DNA from 2 places in the Geobacter sp. SVR genome. Region 2 is predicted to be linked to the other one. Evidence: riboswitches for the same ligand, from Rfam matches in the RefSeq annotation. Region 2 holds a riboswitch; the other holds the start of a gene.
What was found. Region 2 has a riboswitch for cobalamin ahead of cobU (bifunctional adenosylcobinamide kinase/adenosylcobinamide-phosphate guanylyltransferase). Riboswitches for the same ligand answer to the same signal wherever they lie in the genome.

Region 1: another riboswitch for cobalamin. It lies ahead of GSVR_RS07570 (ribonucleoside triphosphate reductase); the one in region 2 lies ahead of cobU (bifunctional adenosylcobinamide kinase/adenosylcobinamide-phosphate guanylyltransferase).

The regions. Positions count from the first base shown of each region.
Region 1 is NZ_AP024469.1:1,636,547-1,639,738, forward strand. Features, by position in the region: gene GSVR_RS07570 (ribonucleoside triphosphate reductase) at 1-1,260, opposite strand, end outside; cobalamin riboswitch at 1,638-1,817, opposite strand; gene GSVR_RS07575 (LysR family transcriptional regulator) at 1,913-2,827, opposite strand; gene GSVR_RS07580 (cysteine desulfurase family protein) at 2,936-3,192, shown strand, end outside.
Region 2 is NZ_AP024469.1:3,754,089-3,757,280, forward strand. Features, by position in the region: gene groL (chaperonin GroEL) at 1-1,032, opposite strand, end outside; gene groES (co-chaperone GroES) at 1,190-1,486, opposite strand; cobalamin riboswitch at 1,698-1,890, shown strand; gene cobU (bifunctional adenosylcobinamide kinase/adenosylcobinamide-phosphate guanylyltransferase) at 2,017-2,550, shown strand; gene cobT (nicotinate-nucleotide--dimethylbenzimidazole phosphoribosyltransferase) at 2,664-3,192, shown strand, end outside.

The sequences.
Region 1 (3,192 bases), 2.1 Mb from region 2:
GACGGTCACCACGCCGATGGAGCCGGTCTGTTCGGCCGAGCCAAACAGACCGTTGCCCCGCTTGAGCAGTTCCCGCAGGTCCAGTTGCAGGCGGCAGCACATGGAGCGGATCATGGTGGGGGAGAGCTCGGAGTTGATGAAGTTCTGGAAATAGGGCAGGCCGTAGCGGGCGGTCATTTCGAACAGCAGTTCCGCGTTCTTGCTCTCCCAAGGGAAATCGGGGGTGATGTTGTAGGTGGGGATCGGGAAGGTGAAGACCCGCCCCTTTTCATCCCCTCTTGTCATGACCTCGATATAGACCCGGTTGATCAGGTCCATTTCCTCCTGCAGCTCGCCGTAGGTAAAGGGCATCTCTTCACCGCCGATGACCGGCACCTGGTTCTTCAGGTCCTCCGGGCAGGTCCAGTCGAAGGTCAGGTTGGTGAACGGGGTCTGAGTGCCCCAGCGGGAGGGGACGTTCAGGTTGAAGATCAATTCCTGCATCTGCTGCTTCACGTCTTCGTACGTGAGCCGGTCCTTGCGCACGAAAGCGGCCATGTAGGTGTCGAAGGAGCTGAAGGCCTGGGCCCCGGCCCATTCGTTCTGCAGGGTGCCGAGGAAGTTGACGATCTGTCCCACTGCACTGGACATGTGTTTGGGGGGGGCTGCCTCCACCTTGCCCGGTACGCCGTTGAACCCCTCGGTGAGCAGCATGCGCAGAGACCAGCCGGCGCAGTAGCCGGAGAGCATGTCCAGGTCGTGGATGTGCAGGCTACCCTCCCGGTGGGCCTCCCCCACCTCCGGCGGATAGACGTGATTGAGCCAGTAATTGGCCACCACCTTGCCGGAGACGTTCAGGATCAGGCCCCCCAGAGAATAGCCCTGATTGGCGTTGGCATTGACCCGCCAGTCGGACTGCTCCAGGTATTCGTTGACCGAGGATGCCACGTCCACCACGGTCTTCTGGTCCTGGCGCAGCTTGTGGCGCTGCTCCCGGTAGACCGCGTAGGCCCGCAGAGTGGCAAAGTGGTTGGCTGAGATCAGGGCCTGCTCCACCACGTCCTGGATCTGCTCCACCTGGGGCGGTTCAAGGGGGAAGCGGTGGCGCAGGACTTTCAGTATCTGCCGGGTCAGAAGGTGGGCCTCGTCCTCGGTGAATTCGCCGGTGGCCTTGCCGGCCCGCAGGATGGCGGACTGGATGCGGTTGGCGTCAAAGGGGGCGCGGGAACCATCGCGTTTGACGACGATTGCCGGGACGGGCAGTGGTTCGGTGTGGGGCATGGTGAAGACTCCTTAAAGGCTTTTGCCACAGAGGACACAGAGAACCCCAAAATCTTCATGGAACGCGGAAAAGGCCGGATTTGAGCGGATAGACGCGGATAACCAAAATCTGCGTTCATCCGCCGCATCCGCGTGAATCCGCGTGCAATTGCAGTTCAGGTTCATAGTCAGGCAGAGCAAAGCGTGCCCAACTCTCTGCTGTGGTTTTCTGGTTTGGAGTCCGGGGGGGAGGGTACCGCAACGGAAACAGCCATAAAAAAAGTCCGCATCTGCCGAAGCAGCATGCGGACTTTCCGTGTTCAAAGTCGCCTGTTCCCGTTATCCACCTGCTCCCAGTCCCGGAGAGTTCCGGCCGATGTTCTGGCATCGGCCTTCTGAATAGTGGTTGGGATCATGGCAGGTCTTCTGGCTCGCGATTCGTCCTCCGGGCGCCTTCCCGACCTCATCAGTCAGTGGCATCTTGCCCTTTGTCATCGCTTACAGCGGCGGGTCCGCGGGGGATTTACACCCCTCTTCCCTATCAAGCCCTTGCGGGCGCCGTGATCCGATATTCGATTGTCATATTTTCGCAACAAGATATTGCGTCCGTCGTATAGCACGGTGCCATATTGTGTGTCAATGGCTTTTCTTTTTGCACGGCCGGAAGCGGACATCACGGCAATGGAAACGTGCCGGCCGCCTGGGCAAGCAGGTAATACTCATCCACTTCCTGGATGAGAAAATCGACAAACGCCCGGTTGGCCCGGGAAAGGGTGGTGTTCTTTTTCCAGGCTATGGAGAGATCGAGAAAGAGCGGCGGATCGCAGGAGATCGCCGCAACCTCCGCATCCCGAGCAACCACCATTTTGAGGAAAAAGGCCAGGCCCAGTTCCTCCCTGACCAGACTTCTGACCAGGGAAAACAGGTTCGATTCCGCCACCGTAACGGGAGAGAGCCCTTCCCGGGCTGCCAGTTCGTCGATCATCTCCCGCAGGTGATATCCTTCCTCGAACTGGATCAACGGTTCCCCCAGCAGCTCGGCCAGCGGCATCTTTTTCCGCCCGGCCCAGGCATGGCTGCGATGGACGCAGGCCACAACCTCCTCCCGCACCATGTGGTGGGAATCGAGCCCCTCCGGCACTGCTCCGGCCACCACTCCCATGTCGATCTCTCCCGACTCGATCCTGCGCTGGATGTTCCAGGCGCTGTCGCCGTGAACGGACAGGTGCAGGGCCGGATAACGCCGCTTGAAGGCGGAGATTATCCCGGGAAAGAAAAAACTGCTCAGCATCGGGGTCAGGCCGACCCGCACCTCCCCCTTGAACAGTCCCCGCAGGTCGTCGATCTCCTGCCGTGCCTTTGCCACCCCCTGGCGTATCTCCCGCGCGTGCCGCGCCAGCACCTCCCCCTCGGCGGTCAGGGTAATCTTCCGGTCCCGCCGGTTGAAGAGCACCACGTCCAGGTCCTCTTCCAGCTTTTTGATGGCAATGCTGAGGGCCGGCTGGGCAATGTGCAACTTTTCCGCCGCACCGGTAAAGCTCCCGGAATCGGCCACTTCCAGAAAAAACCGTAACTGTCGCAGATCCATGTCAGCCTCCGTTTGTGTATATATAAAATATATAACGACGATAAAAACAATATATTTTTTATATACACTTTGGTGTTCTATAGTTGGAAAAAACACCGGGAGCGGGATATGGCGATCTATCTGGACTGCAATGCAACCACGCCGCTGGAACCGTCCGTCATTGCGGTGATGCGGCGTTTTTTCGAAAAGGACTTCGGCAATGCCGCCAGCCCGATCCACGACCACGGGGCTTTTGCGCGGAGTGCCGTCGAACATGCCCGAGGCCAGATCGCGGAGGTGGTAAGGGCGCGGCGCGACGAGGTGATCTTCACCAGCGGGGCCACGGAGAGCAACAATATGGCCATCCTGGGACTGGCGGAGACCGG
Region 2 (3,192 bases):
GCCCTGGATGGCCTCTTCCTTACCGTCGCCGTCGATGATGGTGGTGTTGTCCTTGTCAACGGTGATGCGCTTGGCGCGGCCCAGCATGTCCATGGTGGTCTGGTCGAGTTTGAAACCGACTTCTTCGGAGATCACCTGGCCGCCGGTCAGAACAGCGATGTCTTCCAGCATGGCTTTGCGGCGGTCGCCGAAGCCGGGGGCCTTGACGGCGCAAACGTTCAGCACGCCGCGCAGTTTGTTGACTACCAGAGTAGCCAGGGCCTCACCCTCGATGTCCTCGGCAATGATCAGCAGCGGACGGCCGGACTTGGCGGTCTGCTCCAGCACCGGGAGCAGGTCCTTCATGTTGGAGATCTTCTTGTCGTGGATCAGGATCAGGGCGTTCTCCAGGGCAGCTTCCATGCGCTCCGGATCGGACACGAAGTAGGGGGAGAGGTAGCCGCGGTCGAACTGCATACCTTCCACGGTCTCCAGGGTGGTGTCCATGGATTTGGCTTCCTCGACGGTGATGACGCCTTCTTTGCCGACCTTTTCCATGGCCTCGGCAATGATGTCGCCGATGGTTTTGTCGTTGTTGGCGGAGATGGTGCCAACCTGGGCGATTTCCTTGTGGTCCTTGATCGGCTTGGAGATCTTCTGCAGTTCGGCCACGATGGTCTCAACGGCCTTGTCGATGCCGCGCTTGATTTCCATCGGGTTGTGACCGGCGGCAACCAGCTTGGAACCCTGGCGGTAGATGGCCTGGGCCAGAACGGTGGCGGTGGTGGTACCGTCGCCGGCAACGTCGGAGGTCTTGGAAGCGACTTCCTTCACCAGCTGTGCGCCCATGTTCTCGAACTTGTCATCCAGCTCGATTTCCTTGGCCACAGTCACGCCGTCCTTGGTGATCAGCGGAGCGCCGAAGGACTTGTCGATAACGACATTGCGGCCCTTGGGACCGAGAGTTACCTTCACGGCGTCAGCCAGGGTGTTGACACCTTTCAGGATGGCATTGCGACCGTCCTGGTCGAATTTGATGATCTTTGCAGCCATGTTATTCCTCCATGTTGTATTGTTTTGATTTTCATGCGGCACAGCAAAAGGCTCCAGATGCAAGGCGCGCGATGAGCGGGGCGCGAGGCGTACTCACTGTACGTTGAGCGTTCCGCGAAGAGCGCAACGCCGCAGATGGACCTTTGGCGAAGCCGCTCTATTCGATAACTGCGAGGATGTCGTCTTCACGCATCATCAGATAGTCATTCCCATCAACCTTGACTTCGGTTCCGGCATACTTGCCGAACAGCACTTTGTCGCCCACTTTGACATCCAGCGGCAGCACTTTGCCGTCCTCGGTCTTCTTGCCGTTGCCGACAGCCACGATCTCGCCGCGCTGCGGCTTTTCCTTGGCGGTTTCGGGGATAAAAATCCCACCGGCGGTCTTGGTCTCTTCCTCGACTCTCTTGACGATGATGCGGTCCTGCAGCGGTCTCAAATTCATCTTGCCCATCTCCTTTCTATGCTGTGGTTGTTTTGTATGCTGTCACTGACAGAATTAGCACTCATATGACCCGAGTGCTAACAGCGGTAAATATAACAACAGAATTTCAAAAATCAAGGGGGATCTGTAAAAAATTCCCGATGAAGATTTGCTTTTGACTTTTCGGCGCTTAGCTGCTAAAGAACGCCAACCCGTAATGTGTGCGACATGAAAAAAAGATGTCGTTGTTACGTGGTCTGGTGCCGTGCTTCGATGAGCACGGGTAAAAGGGAAGAGGGTGCAAATCCCTCGCTGACCCGCAACTGTAAGGGGGGACCGACTCCGCACGATGTCACTGTCCGATAGAGGATGGGAAGGCGCGGAGAAGGGACGATCCCCGAGCCAGGAAACCTGCCAGTCCGATGGTTTTTGGGACCTCCGTGGAACGAGGGGCCGAGGCCGGATAGTATCACGTTCAGATCCTGCGTTCGAGCCCCTGCCCTGTAATGGTGTCCGGGGCTTTTTTATTGCGCACGCAGGCCGGAACAACAGGAGGAGACATGGCACGCATCATCTACATTTCCGGCGGGACCCGCAGCGGCAAGAGCACTTTTGCCGAAAAGCTGGCCCTTGAGTTCGGGGCGCCGCTGTGTTACCTGGCAACGGCCCAGTCCCTGGACAGCGAGATGGACGAGCGCATCGGCAAACACCAACAACGCCGCGGCCCGGAATGGCAGACCGTCGAGGAGCCGTTGCACCTGAGCCGGGCCCTGACCTGCTGCGATGGTGCCTATCACGGTATCCTGGTAGATTGCCTGACCTTGTGGCTTTCCAACCTGCTCCTGCTGGACGAGAATCCGGGCTGGGAGACGGAAGAACGGATCCTGGAGGAGGTGCGCCGTCTGGCCGACACCCTGCGGGACATGACCACGCCGGTGATCATCGTCTCCAACGAGGTCGGCATGGGCATCGTGCCGGAACACCGCCTGGGGCGCCTCTTCCGCGACCTGGCTGGACAGGCCAATCAAATGGTGGCCGCAGCGGCCGACGAGGCCTGGCTGGTGGCCAGCGGTATCCCATTGCGACTCAAATAACACACAGACAAAAAAACAATGGCACGCGGATTTGCGCGGATGGACCCAAAGGGGCCTAAACGGCGGATTGACGCGGATCTTTTCTGAGACAATGCAGACGGAAGGAGCAGCACATGGATTTCATACAACAGACCCTGCAGCGCATTCAGCCGGTTGACGCTACCCTGATGGACAAGGCCCAGAAAAGGCTCGACAACAAGACAAAACCCCCCGGCTCACTGGGCAGGCTGGAGGAGTTCTCGCGCCGCATGGCCGCCATCGGCGGCACCGAGGAGCCCGATCTGTCGAAGAAGGTGATCTTCACCTTTGCCGGCGACCACGGCATCGTCGAGGAGGGAGTATCTCTCTATCCCAGCGAGGTCACCGCTCAAATGGTCTTCAACTTCCTTGGCGGCGGCGCCGGGGTGAACGTGCTGGCCCGTCACAGCGGGGCTGAGGTGCGGGTGGTGGATGTGGGGGTCAACTACGACTTCGGCGATACGCCCGGGCTGATTCACCGCAAGGTCGCCCGCGGCACCCGCAATTTCGCTAAGGGACCGGCCATGACTGGTGATGAAATGCAGGCTGCGGTGCGAGTCGGCATTGAACTGGCCGATCAGTGCAAAGCCGAAGGAGTCGCCCTGGTCGGCACCGGCGAGATGG